One region of the Blautia massiliensis (ex Liu et al. 2021) genome, then DNA from elsewhere that is predicted to be linked to it. Evidence: riboswitches for the same ligand, from Rfam matches in the RefSeq annotation. Region 1 holds a riboswitch; the other holds the start of a gene.
What was found. Region 1 has a riboswitch for thiamine pyrophosphate ahead of thiW (energy coupling factor transporter S component ThiW). Riboswitches for the same ligand answer to the same signal wherever they lie in the genome.
Positions count from the first base shown of each region.

Region 1 (9,864 bases):
AGCTGTCCGGCTTCTGCCGCCATGGTAATGGTGGTATCATGTCCTACGATGTGGAAAGCAACCTGGCTTACTACCTCCGGAATGACCGGATTTACCTTACCTGGCATGATGGAAGACCCATTCTGCTTTGCCGGAAGATTGATCTCACCAAATCCGGTTTTCGGGCCGGAAGACATCAGTCGAAGATCATTGCACATCTTGGAAAGATCCACCGCACAGGTTTTTACTACACCGGATACGGCAACAAAGCCGTCCAGATTTTCTGTTGCGTCAAAAAGGTCCTCGGCCTGTTTCAGCGGATAGCCTGTAAGCTTTTCCAGATTTGGCACGATCTTATAAAAATAAGAATCGGAAACGTTGATAGCAGTTCCCACTGCAGTTCCTCCAAGGTTTACGGTGTACATTTCCCTGTGAGCCTTTTCGATACGTTTCCGGTCTCTGAAAACCATAGATGCATAACCGTGGAACACCTGACCAAGACGGATCGGAACTGCATCCTGAAGCTGTGTACGTCCCATAGTGATCACATCATCGAACTCCTCTGCCTTTTTTGCAAGCTCCTTCTCAAGTCTTACCAGTGCTTTTTCCAGAGGTGCAAGAAGATCCAGAATGGTAAGCTTACCGGCCGTCGGGATCACATCATTGGTGGACTGCGCCATGTTTACATGATCATTTGGATGGACCATTTTATAGCTCCCCTTCGGACATCCGAGGATCTCACCGGCTCTGTTTGCGATCACCTCATTCATATTCATATTTGCGCTGGTTCCGGCACCACCCTGAATGGCATCTACGATAAATTCCTCAGCCAATTTTCCTGCGATCACTTCATCACAGGCTCTGACAATGGCGTCTGCCTTATCCTCCGGAAGAAGCCCTGCATTATTATTAGTGATAGCTGCTGCTTTTTTAATCTGTGCCAGGTTCCTGATAAATACCGGATGAAGCTTTGTACCTGTAATAGGAAAATTCTGTTTTGCCCTTAAAGCCTGAACTCCGTAATAAGCCTCTGCAGGCACTTCCATAGTTCCGATCGAATCTGCTTCCAGTCTTGTTTCTGTTGTCATTTTATCATCCCTCTTCTTTCTTCTGATCCTGTGCACATCTGATTTGCTCCGCCCTCTGATCTCATTTTTTCAGTCCGACGGATATTCGCTGTTTACAAATCATTCTGTTATTTTCATTTTTATCAGCAGCTGTTTTCTGATGCCTAAGAAACTAACACTTTCTTTGTGGCTTGTAAATACTTTTAAGGGAAAACCATGATTATCCGTGTTTTTCAATAGTTTATATTAATCTTTTTAAGAGTTTCTTTTATTTTTCTTATTTTTATTAAGTCGTTTCTTGTGTTGTGATAACACACGCAGTATAATCAATACAGAAATACCTATTTTCAATCCACTTCCCTACGCAGCTCTGTACCAGTTACAAATAACATTTTTCATCGAAAGGAGACATTCTACATGGAACACAAACTCGACAACATCGACCGAAAGATCATCGAAATGCTTCAGAAAAACGCCCGCACCCCGGTAAAGGAAATCGCAAAAGAAGTCTTCCTCTCATCCCCCGCTGTTTCCGCCAGGATCGAACACCTCGAAAAAAACGGGCTGATCACAGGCTACCATGCCCAGATCAACCCGGTATTTCTCGGTTATCATATAAAAGCATTCATCAACCTTGAAGTAGAACCCAACCAAAAAAAAGACTTTTATCCCTTCATCCAGTCCATCCCAAACGTCATCGAATGCAACTGCGTCACCGGCGATTACTCCATGCTCATCGAAGTAGCCTTCCGCTCCACCATGGAACTGGACCACTTCATCAACGAACTCCAGCAGTTCGGCCGCACCAAAACACAGATCGTATTCTCCACCAGCGTAGAACACAGAGATCTGCCGGTGGAGTAACCCCCTCCCCTGCCACCTTGAAAAACCAGCCCGTGAGGCGTGTGCTGCCTGTCGCCGGACTCTGCAGGAGGGGAGCTGATTCTTGGCTGGCGGAAATCTGCGTTGTTTTTCAAAAGTCCGCTGTCTGAGCGGCTGTAAGACGCGAGTTCGGACTTTTGGAAAACGGTTTTAGCAGAATTCCGGCAGCCTAGAAGCCAGCCCCCGACGAAGCCCCGGTGACAGGCAGCACACGCCTCACGGGCGTCCGTATTTCAACAAAAAAAGAACAGCAATGAACCTCAAATCCACCACTGCTCTCCATTCATTTCCTAAATCACTTTCCCATCAAAGCAACAATCTTCTCCTTCAGCTCCCGCGCATTCTTCTTCGGATCCTCCGCCTTCATGATCGCAGAAACAACCGCCATACCACTCATACCGGCGCCCTCAAGCACATCCATATTCCCGGCATTCAATCCCCCGATCGCAACCGCTGGAATCGGAACCGCCTCACAGATATCCTTCAACGTAGAAACCTTGGTAAGGATCGTCACCACCTTAGTAGTAGTAGGATAAATCGCCCCCACACCAAGATAATCCGCACCATCCTCATAAGCCTTCACAGCAGCCTCCACCGTCTTGGCAGTAGCCCCCACGATCTTATCCGGTCCCATCAGCTTCCTTGCCACAGCAACCGGAATATCAGAAGCTCCAACATGCACACCAGCCGCATCACAGGCCAGCGCCACATCCACACGATCATCAATGATCAGCGGCACATTGTAACGATCTGTGATCTCCTTCACCTTAAAAGCCTTATCCAGATACTCCCGTCCACCCTTATTCTTCTCGCGAAGCTGGACCAGAGTCACACCACCCTTACAAGCCTCCTCAACCGTACGGAGCAAAGACTCCTCCGTATGATAAGAACTATCCGTCACCAGATACAACGTTACATCCAAATCTTTTCTATCCATCCTAATCCCCTCTTTTTCAGTACATTTCAATCTTCAACAGATCCAGCAGCTGTCGATCCGAAAGCCCATAGATCTCATCCAGCAGATTTACCTGAAAGCTTCCCGGACCGCGGGAAATCTTCTCCGCTTCCTCGCCGGCGATACCCATAAGTGCAGTACCAAGCACTGCCGCAGCCAGATAATTCCCGGATCTCCCATTTAATTCCATCTCAACGCCAGACCAGACACCTGCCTCTATACTATCCGTCATCTCTTTCGCAATATTATCTTCGCACCCCGGCAAAAACGCCGCAGTCAGTGCACCGACCATACAGCCGGTTCCTGTGATCCCGGACAGCGCCGCACTGCCATTTTGTACCAGAACAACCCGTTCACCATCCGTAACAAAATCCTGTTTCCCGGTAGCCAGCACGATCGCCTGATTATTTCTGGAAAAAGCCTTAAGCACCTCACTGACTCCATCGATATTTTCCTCAGTCAGGGCATCCTCGACACCCGCATCGATCCCGATCGCATGGGACGGCAGCCCGGAAACAGCCAGAAGCTCTGACATATTTCCCTTCAATACCGCCGGATGGCCGATGCTTAAAAGCTCCCTCGCCAGATCCAGCCTGAGATCACTGCAGGCAACCCCTACCAGATCCAGAAGAACCGGGATCTTATTTTCCATCGCTGTTCTCATAGAACGCTTCATTGACTCGATCCTGGCATCGGTAATATTCCCGAGATTCAGCATCAGCGCACCAGCCGATGCCGTAATACCTGTCACCTCTGCCGGATGCTCCGCCATGATCGGCCTTGCACCTACTGCAAGGACCACGTTGGCACAGTCATGGATCGAGATCGGATTGGTGATGCAATGGATCAGCGGCTTTTCTTCTTTAATTCGTTTTCGCAGTTGTAAAATTCTTTGTCTCATATGTTTTTGAACCCAAAGCTGCCTGGAATTTCACCAGAAGACCTGCTTTACTCAGAGCCTTCAGGAAAATATAGGCAACACATCCTCCCATTGTGGTTGCTGCAAGGAACATCGGCGTATAATAAAATGCTGTCAGTCCGCCTCTTCCCATCAGGAATGCCATCACCGGATAAGAAACCATGGATCCGATGATACCTGTTCCAAAGATCTCACCGATCACCGCACAGATGATCTTGCCTTTGGAAAGTCTGTAGAACACACCTGAAAGGAATGCGCCAAATACTGCACCGGTCAGTGCAAGTGGCGGGATTCCCATGAACATCATACGGATCACGCCGATCATGGTCGCACAGAGAAGGGAATACCACGGTCCCATCAGAACCGAGCATACGATATTGACAAGATGCGCCGTGGGGCACATTCCCTCAATCCTCAGGATCGGTGAAATAACAACACCGATCGCAACCATCATTGCCAGCATTACCATACGAAGCGTGTGCATCCTTTGTTTTTCCATAGTGTTTTTCCTCCCTGAAATATCAGGCAGAGCCCTGTCAGATCCGGGCAAAAGCTTCCCGTCTGCTGCAGTCTGCCCTTAGATTTTGGCGGTCGAAGTTCCCTTACTTCCTCTCACTCCGAAAACACGGATTCCCATCGCTTACATGATCCTTCCGGAAAAATCCTCCGGAATATCACTCTCCTGCCAGACATTAAGGCGCTCCCCTTCCTGCCCGCTCTTTCGCAGAAGCTCCACATGCAGTCTCTGTCACTTTCACATCCCCACATTGTCAGACCATTCCAGTTCCATTCCTGCATCCGAAAAGAGCGCATCCCATGGCAAACTCCACGGAGACACGCTCTCAGATCACAATCCCTCCGTTGGCATTACCCAAATCAGGTACGGTCGAAGATCTATCTTCCTCTCAGCCTGTCACACAAGCTCCCGCTGGCTCTTTTCTTTTCTGTTTTTCAATATAGCACACACCTATCCCGTTGTCAAACCTCCACTGCTTATTGCTCTTTGCACTCCCGCCGGAGACGTTACTGTTCACTCCGTTCTCAGCAACACGCTTCGCGATGCACAGAATTTATGCTAATCGCATAAATTCGCGCGGTATGTCTCGGGTTTTCTGTGACCTTCGCTCACAAAAAACACCTCGCGGAATATTACCAGTGAACAGTAACCCGGAAACTTTCCTAATTCAGTTAAACAATTATTTCGACGTAAAAAACTCCCTGCTTCACTACTTTTCATAGTAAAACAGGAAGTATATAAATCTTATTTTGAGATCTCGTCGATCAGACGCAGCTCCTCAGCTGTAAACGGTGCACAGTGGATCGCTTTCACATTATCAAGGATCTGCTGCGGCTTGGAAGCTCCGATCAGAACACTGGTAACTTCCTTATGCTGAAGCAGCCAGCCAAGCGCCATATCAGCCAGCTTCTCTCCACGCTGAGCTGCCAGATCGTTCAGTCTCCGGATCTGATCCAGACGCTCCGGCGTCAGCACACTTTCCTTAAGGAATCTTCCATCTTTGCGGATACGACTGTCCTCCGGGATCCCGTTCAGGTAACGGTCTGTCAGCTGTCCCTGATCAAGAGGGCTGAAGGTGATCAGACCTTTTTTCAAAATGCCGGTGGTTCTCTTGAGACCGTTTTCTTCCACAGTTCTGTCAAAAATGGAATACCGGTTCTGGTTGATCACAAAGGGACATTTCAGATCCTTCAGGATCGCTGCCGCCTGGCTTAAGGTTTTTCCATCATAATTGGAAAGTCCCACATAAAGGGCCTTGCCCTGCTGAACCGCTGTTGCCAGCGCCCCCATAGTCTCCTCAAGCGGAGTCTCCGGGTCCATTCTGTGATGGTAAAAAATATCCACATATTCCAGACCCATGCGCTTCAGACTCTGGTCAAGGCTCGCCAGAAGATACTTGCGGCTGCCCCAGTTTCCATAAGGGCCTTCCCACATATCATAGCCTGCCTTTGTTGTGATGATCAGCTCATCACGGTATGGCATCAGTTCTTCTTTCAGGATCTTGCCGAAATTCCGTTCCGCACTTCCATAGGCAGGTCCGTAATTATTGGCAAGGTCAAACTGTGTGATACCATTGTCAAAAGCTGTAAAGCACAGCTGCTTCATGTTTTCATAATCAGAAGTATCTCCGAAATTATGCCATAATCCAAGAGACACCTTCGGAAGCATCAGGCCGCTTTCACCGCAGCGGTTGTACTCCATAGTTTCGTAGCGTTCCTTTGCAGGTGTGTACATAAAAAAGGCCTCCCATAATGTAGCATGATTTACATTTTCTGTAACTGCTTTTACTATACTTCACCCACGTTTATCTTGCAAGACGGATCATATTCCAGCTGTGTTTTGCAAAAACTGCTTCCAGTTTTCCGCCGTCCAGCTTTGAGCACTCTGCACTGGCTTTTACAGGAACTACATTCTCCGGCTGAGCTTCTGTATTGGTTGCCTGAAGATCGTCATTATTGAGTACAATATGCTCTACGATCTTATATCCCTCAAACTGTCTTAAGTCACAGGAAACTTCCATATCCTCATCCAGACTCTTATTCACTGCAAAGATCGTCAGCGTATCCTTTTCCTCATCCCAGACACACACAGAATCCAGATATGAAGCTTCTCCATAAGTCTTGCTTTCATATATAGGTGTGAGAACCTGTGTATTAAGGACGGTTCCTCTTCCAAACACACTTGTCAGCATATACGGATAAAAGATCGTCTGACGCCATGCGCCTGTATCGGATGTCATGATCGGCGCAATAACATTTACCAGCTGTGCCATGCAGGCGATCTTTACACGATCTGCATGACGGAGAAGTGTGATCAACATGCTTCCCACAAGAAGTGCATCCTCAAAGTTATAAACATCCTCCAGCTGATGGGGCGCCTGTACCCATTTTTCCAGCTTCTTATCCTGTTCATTGCTGTGGTACCATATGTTCCATTCGTCGAAGGAAAGATTGATCTGTTTTTTTCCATGCTTCTTTGCTTTTACAGCATCGCAGATGGAAACCACTCCTGAGATAAAATCATCCATGCCCTTGGAGCTTGCCAGAAAATCGGCAGTGTCTCCCGATGCATTTCCATAATACTGATGCAGGGAAAGATAATCCACCTGATCGTAAGCCTCGTCAAGAACCGTATACTCCCAGGAGCCAAAGGTAGGCATTTCCAGATTGGAGCTTCCGCATGCAACAGTCTCAATCTCCGGATCCATAAATTTCATCAGGCGGGCAGTCTCTGCTGCAACTCTTCCGTACTCTGCCGCAGTTTTATGTCCCATCTGCCACGGACCGTCCATCTCGTTTCCGAGACACCATAATTTGATATCATGCGGCTGTTCATAGCCGTGAGCCTTACGGAGATCACTGTAATAGGTACCTCCCTTAAAGTTACAGTATTCCAGAAGATTTTTCGCATCCTCCGGGCCTCTTGTTCCCAGGTTCACCGCCATCATCACATCACTGCCGGCTTTTTTTGACCAGTCCATAAACTCATTGAGTCCAAACTGGTTTGTCTCGATGACACCCCAGGCCAGATCCGTTCTGGACGGACGCTGAGCTTTCGGCCCGACGCTGTCCTCCCAACGGAATCCGGATACAAAATTTCCGCCCGGATAACGAACGATCGGTACCTGAAGCTCTTTTACCAGCTCCAGAGTATCCTTCCGGAAGCCCTGCTCATCAGAAAGGGGACTGCCTTCCTGATAAATGCCCTCATAAACCGCACGTCCGAGATGTTCTATAAAGGAACCATAGATCCTTTTGTCTGTTTTTCCGGTGAGGAAATATTTGTCCACGATGATCTGCGCTTTTTTCATTGTAAAAATCCTCCTGTAAATTATTATTTTCTGATGCTACCGCATTTAGCTCTGTTTCCGATTCCGCCGTATACCGGCTCTTACGCCTCTGTTCGCTCACACACTCTCAGCGGAAATCAACCGTTTCTATGTTTCATTTTACCATCCTGTTCTATCCATACCAGTGATTATCTTCCGAAATAGTTGACTTTTTTTCCGGTAAGATTTATCATAAAGACAGTCTTACCAGACGGACGTCCCTCTGTCACTTTACTTTATACTTCCAGACAGAAAGTTCTTTACAATGCCACAGTCGGATTGTCTGATCTACGTAATGAAAGGAGCGCAGCATTTTCATGGATTTCACCTTAAATTTCTGCGAATACAACCGTTCCAACTCCGATTACGACAGGATTTTCCGACCGGAGGGAAGCGGGGATTTTCTTTTTCTTTTATTTAAAACACCAATGAAGGTTTATCTGGGCGGTCAGCTTACTGTCACCCGGGATAATGCCTGCATCTTTTATATTCCGGGAAATCCCCAGCATTATCAGGCTGTGCGAAAATTTCGGAACAGTTATGTCCATTTTTCCTGCGGAGAAAACCTGGCAAAACGGTTCGGACTTCCCTGCAACGAAATTTTTTACCCCAGTGACTGCCAGGAGATCGATCACTGTATCCAGAAGCTGCAGCATGAATATCTGAACAGAGAAGTTTTTTCCCGGGACTACGAGTATGCCCTGCTCTGCCAGCTGCTGATCACAGCCTCACGGGAACTCCGCAGTACAGATACAGGCAAGTCTGCAGACTCGGAGCTCTGCAGCCTGTTCCAAAAAATCCGTCTGGAAATGCTTACAAATTACGAAAAGCCATGGACAACAGAAAAGCTCTGCGCCATGGCTAATCTCGAAAAAAGTCAGTTTTATTCCTGTTACCGAAATTTTTTTGACAGCACCCCTCATGCTGACCTGAATCTGCTCCGTCTGGAAAAAGCCAAAAATCTGCTCACCAACGAAGCTCTGCCTGTTCAACAGGTGGCTCTGCTATGCGGATTTTCAAATCTCTCCCACTTCAGCCGGTACTTCCGAAAGAACTGTGGCTGTTCGCCCAGTGAGTGGGCACGCCGCCCCTGACCAAAAGGATATTCACACTCTGCATTCACTGCGCAGGCAACTTGTCTGATCTGATCACCGTGCCGCATTACACTTCTCATAAGCAAACAGTGCCGCACCAAGCGCACCACAAAGCTGTGCCTCATCACAGATATAAAGCTTCGCCCCCAGCTTCTCCTCCAGTGCCTGGATGATACCTTTATTTCTGGCAACACCACCGGTCATCATGTATTCCCCCGGATTCTTTTTGCCAAGGCGGGCTGCAAGAGCTCCTACCTTGGAAGCAACAGATACATTCAGACCATGGATGATATCTGCCACGTCCTTATTCTGGGCAACCAGGGAAACTACCTCGGACTCTGCAAATACAGTACACATGCTTGAGATCACTACGTTCTCTTTCCACTCCAGGCCACGGGTACTCATCTCCTCCAGGGAAAGTCCAAGAGTACGGGCCATCATTTCCAGGAATCGTCCGGTTCCTGCTGCACATTTATCGTTCATCAGGAAATTTTTTACCGCACCGTTCTCGTCAATGCTGATCGCCTTGATATCCTGACCGCCGATGTCGATAACTGTACGCACATTCGGATTCAGATAATGGGCTCCCTTTGCGTGACAGGTAATCTCTGTGATACTGTCATCACCACTGTCAATATAGGCACGTCCATATCCGGTAGTAACGATACGCACGATATCTTCTTTCCTGATCCCTGCTTTTTCCACGGCCATCTCCAGGCTCTTCTCTGCACTCATCATAGCGCCGCCGCCTGTGGGAATGATCATGGTCGATTTAATTTTTCCGTCTTTATCCAGGATCACAACATCCGTACTTGTGGAACCGCTGTCGATCCCTGCCACATAATAAACTCCTGATTCCATTTTTTTCCTTATCTCCTCGCTGATTCCTTTTGATGGGTCCATATCCTCAGAGCCTTCCAGGGTCTCTGCAAAAGCCTGCACTCTGGTAAGGAGCTGTCCTGCACTCTGGCTTGTAAAATCTGTCTCGATCTTCAGAAGCGGAACCTTGATATCACGCTTGATGCTTGCATACTCAAATCCGTAATAGTCGCAGAATTTAATAGTATGATAAATGATTCCCTTCAGGTTCGGATCCAGATACAGCCGGTTTCTTCGGGTGCTG
Region 1 is NZ_JBQHWA010000002.1:54,916-64,779, forward strand. Features, by position in the region: gene ACTNDQ_RS00935 (aspartate ammonia-lyase) at 1-1,067, opposite strand, end outside; gene ACTNDQ_RS00940 (Lrp/AsnC family transcriptional regulator) at 1,464-1,910, shown strand; gene thiE (thiamine phosphate synthase) at 2,224-2,865, opposite strand; gene ACTNDQ_RS00950 (hydroxyethylthiazole kinase) at 2,882-3,784, opposite strand; gene thiW (energy coupling factor transporter S component ThiW) at 3,747-4,301, opposite strand; TPP riboswitch at 4,639-4,741, opposite strand; gene ACTNDQ_RS00960 (aldo/keto reductase) at 5,064-6,053, opposite strand; gene arfA (arabinosylfuranosidase ArfA) at 6,124-7,629, opposite strand; gene ACTNDQ_RS00970 (helix-turn-helix domain-containing protein) at 7,965-8,741, shown strand; gene ACTNDQ_RS00975 (acyl-CoA dehydratase activase) at 8,796-9,864, opposite strand, start outside.

Region 2 (9,864 bases), on a different contig from region 1:
GTTACATTAAAAAATGGACAGTCTACTGCAGCTATCCGGGTATCTGATTTTGCCAACGGCGATTATCTGAAGAGTGTAACACCGAAGGACACCGGCCTTGTAACCGTTTTCAATGTGAATAAGAACGGCACATTTAAACTTACCGCAAAAAATAAAAACGGTTCAACATGGGTGACGATCACATTGAATAGTGGCGTGAAGAACAATATACTGGTTACAGTCAGAGTCACTACACAGGCAATCACAAACCTGAAGTCCACAGTCAGTGTAGTCAAAGGAAAAAAAGTAACTCTGAAACCTGTTCTGAAGCCGGTTACAAGCAAGGATAAGATTACATACAGTTCCTCCAACAGTAAGATCGCAGCAGTAAATTCCAAGGGTGTTATCACAGGAAAGAAAGTCGGCACTGCAAAGATCACAGTAAAAGCCGGAAGTAAAAAAGTTATTGTCACTGTTAAGGTCACAAAGATCAAAACAACAAAACTCACCGGTGTACCAAAAACAAAGAAAAATTTCATTGCGGAATAATGATATAAAAGCGTATAATTAAATGGAAGAAATAGTGGTTATCGAATAAAGATGTTTTATCAGATAGAAGGGGGCGGGATTATGCCGGTATCGATGAAGACATTGTTGGAACAATACACAAAAATATTACAGAAAATATATGGGAAACATTTGAAAAGTGTTATTTTATACGGCTCATATGCCAGAGGAGATTATAGAGAAGATTCTGATATCGATATTATGATTCTCCTTGATCTGTCTGATATAGATATTAAGCAGTATCGTCATGAATTGGCAGGAGAAACTTTTGATTTTAACATGGATCATGATCTTGATATTAAGCCAATTGCAAAAAGTGAAAAACATTTTCTGAATTGGGTTGATGTTTATCCATTTTATGCAAATGTAAAGAAAGAGGGGGTAAAATTATTTGATGCAGCCTGATGAAAAAGGAACGCAGAAAGATCTTATTTTTTATCGGATTGAAACTGCCCAAAGTGATATTAAAGCTGCGGAAATTCTTTTGAATGCAAAAGAATTTCGAGGTGCTAATAATCGGGCATATTATGGTATTTATCATGCAATTTCAGCAATACATGCACTAGATGGAAATGCATATAAACGTCATAAAGATGCATTAGCAAATTTCAATAAGAATTATATTAAAACAGAGATTTTTCCCAGAAAACTTGGACGAAAAATCGTAGAAGCAGAAGAAATCAGACATGCCAGCGATTATGATGATTTTTATATTGCAACAAGAGAAGAAGCAGAAGAACAGATAGAAACGGGTAAACAATTATTGGAATTGATAGAAGAATATATCAAAAGAAAACTAAAGGACAATAATAAGTGATGATCGCAAAAAAATACCTTCCACAGTAACTCTGTGTAAGGTATTTTTTTGTAGTGTGCCTTGCCTGGTAATGTAATGCTAAATGAGATGGGCAAGGCGCAGAATCCGGGTGGTCTACTGGAAGATGCAGCAAAAAAAAGAACACGTTTTCACAAAATAAGATTGACTTTTTTTAAAACTCTCATTATCATATAAAACATATTTAATTACTATGAAATAAGGAATGATAAAAAGTTCTGTTACACTGATGATACTGAGTTACACAGATGACGTTGAGCAGCGTACAGGACTGGCAGCGGGCAGACTTTTTTCAGAGGGAGGGGACGGGTATATGTCCATCAAGAAGATTGCAGAAAAGGCAGGGGTTTCACCGGCGACGGTTTCCCGAGTTTTAAATAATCCCAATTATAAATGTTCTGTTTCCGGACTCAGGGACAAGATATGGAAAACAGCTATCGAGATGAATTATGTGCCCAACGAGGCGGCCCGGAATCTGAAAAAAGGCGTTTCCGCAAAGCAGGAGAAAACCTGGTACATCAATATCCTGATGACAAGAACCGATTCTTCCACAACGGATCCGTTTTTTGCGGAGCTCCTTCGGGTGATCGAAAGTGAGATCCATGATAAAAACTGTATTCTTTCCAAAGTATGGTATATGTCTGTGTTTTCCGATGACCGGAAGTGCCGAAGGGAGAATCTGGACTGGCTGCTCGACGGAATGTATGATGAGGTGGAAGAGAAAAGGGACGGACTGATCATCATCGGCAGATGTAATAAAGAGGCTTTGAAGAAGCTGAATAAGAAGTATAAGAGTGTGGTATCGGTGAATCGGAATTCTACCAATTATGAAGTGGATGAGGTCCTTTGTGATGGGAAAAAGATCGCAGCAGCGGCAGTGGAATATCTGATCTCCCTGGGTCACAAAAATATCGGTTATATTGGCCAGTGTCACAGCGAAGACCGGTATAACGGATATCTGGAAACACTGAAGAAGTATGATCTGGATGTGATACCGGAGTATGTTATCGAAACAAAGCAGACTGAGGCCGAGGGCTACGAGGCCATGGAAAAGTTCTTTCAGTCGGACGACATGCCAACCGGAATCTACTGTGCCAATGATATTTCGGCGATCGGAATGCTGAAGTGCCTGAATAAATTTCGGAACCGGTATTATATGCCTTCGATCATATCCAGCGATGATATACAGGAGGCACAGTTTACCAGACCGATGCTGACAACGGTGAGCCTGCCCAAGGAGGATATGGGAAAATTTGCATTATACCTGCTGCTGGACCGGCTGAAGGGCGGACATTCCGGTATTGTGCGAATGGAGCTGGAAGGCAGACTGATGATACGGAACAGCTGCAGCAGTGTGGAGGACAGTATGTGGAGCGATTATTGTATCTGAGTGTTGCGGATGCGCAGATATAGTGACAGACAGGATGCGGTTGCACTATGATCAGAGTATTTTGTGAAAACGTTTTCAGATATTCCTATTTAATTAATGGGAATAATATGGTTTAATGTATTCAATTCAAATAAAAAAAATTACAGAACCACAGTAAACGGAAAGAACAGGTATGATTTGACAGCGAAATGAAGCAGTTACATTGGTGGGAAAAAGATTTCCAAATAAAAATGTGGTTGTAAAGGAGTACACAGATCATGAAAAGAAAACGCATCGCAGGTGTCTGTATCACACTGGCAGCAGTGGTACTGGCAGGAACTTTTGCAGTATCGGGAAACAATACAAAGGATAAAAATCATGTGGAGATCATCAATGTGTCCTATGATCCGACCAGAGAATTTTATGAAGCATATAATAAGATTTTTTCAAAATATTGGAAAGAGGAAACAGGTCAGAGTGTGGATGTGATCCAGTCTCATGGCGGTTCCGGAAAGCAGGCTCTTGAGATTTCCAACGGACTTCCTGCAGATGTGGCGACACTTGCACTGGAATATGATATCGATGCGATCCGGAATGCCGGTCTGATCGACAAGGGCTGGATCGATGAATATCCGGATGACAGTGCTCCTTATACTTCCACCATTGTATTTCTTGTTCGGAAGGGAAATCCGAAGAATATCCAAGATTGGGATGATCTGACAAAGGATGGTGTGGGGGTGATCACTCCCAATCCGAAAACCTCCGGTGGTGCCCGCTGGAATTACATGGCAGCCTGGGCTTATGCCAATGAGAAATATAACGGCAACGAGACAGAGATGAAAGCCTTTATCAAGAAACTTTACAAAAATGTCCTGGTTCTGGATTCCGGAGCAAGAGGTGCCACAACCTCTTTCGTGGAAAACGGGCAGGGGGATGTGCTGATCGCCTGGGAAAATGAAGCGTTTCTTTCTGTAAGGGATAATCCGGATGATTACGAGATCGTAACGCCGGGCATCAGTATCCTGGCACAGCCATCCGTTGCTGTTGTAGATGAAAATGTGAAAAAGCATGATAATGCAGAAGCTGCGAAAGCATATCTGAAATATCTGTATTCCGATGAAGCCCAGGAGCTGATCGCGGAGAATTACTATAGGCCGGTTGATCAGACGATCCTGAAAAAGCATGCAGATACTTTTAACCTGAAGGTGAAGCTGACAACGATCAAAGATTTCGGCGGCTGGGATGCAGTTCAGAAAAAGCATTTCGCAGACGGGGGAGTGTTTGATGAGATCTATGAAGAGTAGAAGAGCCTGAGATTTGTAACAGATCAGAAACTTAGAATAGAAAAGAGGGGAGACAGAAATGAAGAAACAACAGAGTAAACGTGTGATACCAGGCTTTGGACTGACAATGGGAGTGACTTTGGCGATGCTGAGTATCGTAGTTCTGATCCCTCTTGCGTCTCTGGCAGTATACTCGGCGCGGCTGGGTTTTCGGGAATTTATTGAGGTGATCACACGGCCGAGGGTTTTGTCCGGATTCTATGTAAGCTTTATTACCGCATTTGCGGCCACAGTGATCAATGCTATTATGGGCCTGGTCCTTGCGTGGGTACTGGTAAGATATGATTTTCCGGGAAAAAGGATCATGGATGGAATGATCGAGCTGCCTTTCGCACTTCCGACTGCAGTTGCCGGTATCTCACTGACATCCCTGACATCCGATAAAGGTCTGGTGGGAAGCTTTTTTGCAAATTTCGGTATTAAGATCGCATATACCAGAATCGGTATCACGGTGGCATTGATCTTTGTGGGAATCCCTTTTGTAGTCAGGGCCATTCAGCCGGTTCTGGAGAAGCTGGACGGTTCTTATGAGGAGGCGGCTCGTGTCATGGGTGCAAAGCCATTCACCGTTTTTCGCAGAGTTATTCTTCCGGAGCTTCTGCCGGCAATGCTTTCCGGGGCGGGACTTGCCTTCGGACGCTGCCTGGGAGAATACGGAAGTGTTGTTTTTATCGCAGGAAACAAACCTTACTATACAGAGATCACGCCGCTGATCATTATGTCAAAGCTTCAGGAGTTTGACTATGAAAGCGCAACAGCTATTGCACTGGTTACACTGGCAGTATCATTTCTGATCCTGTTTGGTGTGAATCTGGTGCAGGCAAGAAATACGAAACGTATCAGAGGGAGGGATGCATAATGGATGAAAAAAAGAAGCAGGCTTCCGGGCCGGTGAAATGGATCCTTATCGGGATTTCCGTGATCTTTCTTTTTGTGATGCTGGTACTGCCTCTGGTGGTTGTTGTAACCCAGGCGCTGAGCAAGGGCTGGCAGTGCTATGTGCAGGCGGTGACAGATGAGTACACGCTGAAAGCGCTGAAGCTGACCATTGGGGCGACGGCTGCGGCTGTTGTATGCAACACGATCTTTGGTCTGTGTGCGGCATGGGCAATGACCAGATTTCATTTTCGGGGAAAAAAGCTTCTTACCACTTTGATCGATGTTCCGGTTACAGTATCACCGGTTATCGCAGGTCTTATCTATATCCTGGTTTTTGGAAAGCAGAGTCCTCTTTATTCTGTTCTTGAAAGTGCAGGGATACAGATCGTGTTTGCAGTTCCTGGAATTGTCCTGGCAACGATCTTTGTCACATTTCCATTTGTGTCCAGAGAGATCATACCGGTTCTGGAATCCATAGGGTCCGATGAGGAAGAGGCGGCAGCACTGATGGGAGCAAAAGGCTGGACGATTTTTACCAAGGTGACATTTCAGCATATCAAGTGGGCATTTCTCTATGGTGTTATGCTGTGTACAGCCAGAGCCATGGGAGAGTTTGGAGCTGTGTCCGTACTGTCCGGACATCTCCGTGGAAAAACAAATACACTTCCGCTTCACGTGGAAATTCTTTATAACGAATTCCAGTATGTTCCGGCATTTGCGGTTTCTTCGATCCTGGTGATCCTGGCGGTGATCCTTCTGATCGCAAGAAATGTTCTGGAGCATAAAGGAAAGGGGGAAAAAGGCGATGTACGTTGAGTTAAAAAATATCAATAAAACATATGGGGATTACAAGGCATCTGATAACGTAAGCTTTGGTATCGAAAAGGGGAAGCTGATCGGTCTTCTGGGGCCCAGTGGAAGCGGAAAAACTACGATTCTCCGTATGATCGCCGGTCTGGAGCAGCCGGACAGCGGTGAGATCATCATCGACGGAAGAGTGGTCAATGATGTGCCTGCCAGCGAGCGAGGCATTGGATTTGTGTTCCAGAATTATGCTCTTTTCCGGTATATGACGGTGTATGATAATATTGCATTTGGCCTGAAGGTGCAGAAGGCGGACAAGAAGTATATTAAGCAGAGGGTTATGGAACTGGTAGAACTGATCGGGCTGAAGGGCCTGGAGAAAAGATATCCGAGTCAGCTGTCCGGTGGTCAGAGACAGCGAGTTGCTTTTGCCCGGGCTCTGGCTCCGAATCCGCAGCTTCTCCTTCTGGATGAGCCTTTTGCGGCGATCGATGCAAAGATCCGTACGGAGCTTCGAAGCTGGCTGAAGTATATGATCGAGAAGCTGGGAATCACCAGTATTTTTGTTACTCATGACCAGGATGAGGCTATTGAGGTGGCAGATGAAATTATTATTACCAACCGTGGACGGATCGAGCAGGAGGGAACTCCACTGGAGGTTTATCAGAATCCGGATACTGCGTTTACGGCGGGATTTTTCGGGCAGACTTCTGTGATCGATGATTACCAGGTGTTCAATCACTTCGAGGAAGTTCCGGGAGGCGAAAAAGCCATTGTCCGTCCGGAGTTTGTAAAAGTGACTAAGAAGAACGAGGAACAGAAATATAAAAGCTCCGCAACAGAGGGCGTCGTAGAACGAGTCGCATTCCGCGGCAGCAGCCTGGAACTGAAAGTCCGTGTAGGAAACACCACACTCAGCGCCAGAAGAAGCCTTGACGAAGAACCCGTCCGGGAAGGTGAAGTTGTGGATGTGTTTGTGCAGAGGATTTTTGTAACGAAGGGAAATGAGGCAGTACTGCTGCATAATACAGCTATGGTTGAGGATTGGTTAGTGATATAAAAAAATGCCGCGGGAGCGGCATTTTTTTATGAGCAAGTAGCGTTAGCGGATTGCGAATGTCATATGATGTGGCCGCGGGAGCGGCATTTTTTTATGAGCAAGTAGCGTTAGCGGATTGCGAATATCATATGTTAATGTCGTTAATAAAATTCGGTTGACAAATTAGTATAGAAAGCATAAGATGATAGTAGCTAAGAAATGTGATGAAATTCAAACATTGGCAAAAACGAAAACCCCGGAAGTCTCGCACACTTCCGGGGTTTTCTATGCCGTTATGTAAGGGGGCTTAAGCCTTTCAGGCTGTTACTGCCTGTCATTTCTGTCCAGCCATTTGCGAATATAGTAGCTAACTATATCCGCCGTAACAGAAACAAAAATGTGATGATTAATTCGCACACTGGACTTCACCTCCTTTCTGCTGGAGGGTTGGCAGCATTAATAGTGTACTATAGTTTAGGACAAAATGGGACCGTTGTGAGAAAATTTATTGTTCTTGACATGAAGCAGAATCGGAATTATACTAATTCATGTAAATAACAGGGGAGCTTGTGATGGCAGGCTGAGAGGAAGTCTTCAACTTCGACCCTTATACCTGATTTGGATAATGCCAACGTAGGAACGTATAAGATGAATTTACGGGAGATACTTTGGTGTATCTCCTTTTTTATTGGATGCGGATGTTTTTATCCGATTGAATACGTAAGATCAGGATTTACAGGGAAGGGATCAAGAGCGAATGCTTTTAACCCCGGTATCGACAATTGAATATTGGGAAATTTGAGAGTGAACTGAGTTCATGAAGGGGTGCACCACCGCGGGTGTATTTCTTTGTGGACTCTTTTTTTATTGACGAATAGCTTTTGAAGTTTCCGGAAAGGAGAGATTATGATCACAGTAAATGGTGAAAGCAGAACATTGGAAAAGCCGGTGACAGTAACTGAATATCTGGAAGCATGTAACTATGTTCCGGTGCAGGTTGTAGTAGAGCTGAATGAAGAAATCATTAAGAGAGACACTTACGATACAACAGTACTGAAAGATGGCGATGTTGTGGAGATTCTGCAGTTTATGGGCGGCGGAAGCTGCTGATGTCGCTATAGAGATAAAATCAGGTATATATACCACGGCAGTAACTGACAGATAAGTTACTGAAAAAATGCAGATGAAGAATGATCTGGCAGAAGAAGGCGCTGGTTATAAATCGGTGGAAATATTTTCTGCAAACAGACATAAAGAAAGGTGGACATAAAAAATGACAACAGCAAACACAAATGAAGACAAACTGATCCTGGGAGGCCATGAGTTTACTTCCCGTTTTATCCTTGGTTCCGGAAAATTTTCCCTGGAGCTTGTAAAAGCATGTATTGAAAAAGCAGGAACTCAGATCGTAACACTTGCCCTGCGCCGTGCAAATGAGGGTGGACTTGCGAACATTCTGGACTATATTCCGAAGGATGTTACGCTTCTTCCGAATACGTCCGGCGCCAGAAATGCAGAAGAGGCAGTTCGTATTGCAAGACTTTCCCGCGAGCTTGGCTGCGGAGATTTTGTAAAGATCGAAGTTATCCATGATTCCAAATATCTTCTTCCGGATAACTATGAGACCATCAAGGCAACAGAGATCCTTGCAAAAGAGGGCTTTGTAGTTATGCCATACATGTATCCGGATCTGAATGCAGCCAGAGATCTGGTGAATGCAGGAGCTGCCTGTGTAATGCCACTTGGCTCTCCAATCGGTTCCAACAAAGGAATCTGTACAAAAGAATTCATCCAGATCCTTATCGACGAGATCGACCTTCCGATCATCGTGGACGCAGGAATCGGCCGCCCGTCACAGGCATGTGAGGCTATGGAAATGGGTGCTGCAGCAGTTATGGCAAATACAGCTATTGCAACTGCAGGAGACGTCCGTGTTATGGCGGAAGCCTTTAAGAAAGCTATTGAGGCAGGAAGAAGTGCATATCTTTCCGGTATGGGAAGAACTCTGGAGAGAGGTGCAAGTGCATCCTCACCACTGACCGGATTTCTTCATGAGTAAAATTGATAAATGAATGATTGAACGCAGAACACTAAGCGGGGGACAGGCACTGCCTGTGTAGTGAAACACAGGTATTGTCTGGTTTCAATCGAAATTGAGTTTACAGATATGCAGCAGTGAGGACCAGAGTATTGCTGCAATATATGAGAGGAGCGACATAAGAGTAATGGCAGAAACAGTACAGGCCAGTCAGCAGGACGGCCATTTTAATGAAAGTATCGTAAATGAAGAAATTCTGGAAGATATGAAAAAGAACCGTATCGATCACATGAAGTACCTTCCGGATATGGAACAGCTGGAAGAATCTGATGTAATGGATCAGGTTATTTCCGCAATGAACGCATATGATTATGATAAGTACACAGAAGCGGATGTACGGAGAGCGCTTGCTCATGACAACCGTACACCGGAGGATTTTAAAGCACTGCTTTCACCGGCAGCGCTGCCTCTTCTGGAAGAAATCGCACAGGCTGCACGGATCGAAACAAGGAAACATTTTGGAAACAGTATCTGCATGTTTACACCAATCTACATTGCAAACTACTGTGAGAACTACTGTATTTACTGTGGATTTAACTGCCACAACAAGATCCGCCGCGCACAGCTGAATGCAGATGAGATCGAGAAAGAGATGGCAGCCATTGCAGAAACCGGACTCCAGGAGATCTTGATCCTTACCGGAGAGAGCAAAACGAAATCTAATGTGGAATATATCGGAAAGGCTTGTGAGATCGCCCGGAAATATTTCAAGGTAGTCGGTCTTGAGGTGTATCCGATGAATTCTGATGAGTACGCATATCTTCACAAATGCGGCGCAGATTATGTGACAGTTTTCCAGGAGACTTATAATTCTGATAAATACGAAACTCTGCATCTGGCAGGCCACAAGAGGATTTTCCCATACAGGTTAAATACACAGGAGCGTGCGTTAAAAGGTGGCATGCGAGGTGTTGGTTTTGCGGCACTTCTGGGACTGGATGATTTCCGCAA
Region 2 is NZ_JBQHWA010000016.1:69,322-79,185, forward strand. Features, by position in the region: gene ACTNDQ_RS08345 (Ig-like domain-containing protein) at 1-528, shown strand, start outside; gene ACTNDQ_RS08350 (nucleotidyltransferase domain-containing protein) at 610-951, shown strand; gene ACTNDQ_RS08355 (HEPN domain-containing protein) at 938-1,363, shown strand; gene ACTNDQ_RS08360 (LacI family DNA-binding transcriptional regulator) at 1,587-2,771, shown strand; gene ACTNDQ_RS08365 (sulfate ABC transporter substrate-binding protein) at 3,029-4,054, shown strand; gene cysT (sulfate ABC transporter permease subunit CysT) at 4,113-4,952, shown strand; gene cysW (sulfate ABC transporter permease subunit CysW) at 4,952-5,788, shown strand; gene ACTNDQ_RS08380 (ABC transporter ATP-binding protein) at 5,778-6,836, shown strand; TPP riboswitch at 7,365-7,472, shown strand; gene thiS (sulfur carrier protein ThiS) at 7,722-7,925, shown strand; gene ACTNDQ_RS08390 (thiazole synthase) at 8,089-8,874, shown strand; gene thiH (2-iminoacetate synthase ThiH) at 9,041-9,864, shown strand, end outside.
Region 2: linked by a shared signal. The riboswitch ahead of thiS (sulfur carrier protein ThiS) and the one ahead of thiW (energy coupling factor transporter S component ThiW) in region 1 are both predicted to bind thiamine pyrophosphate.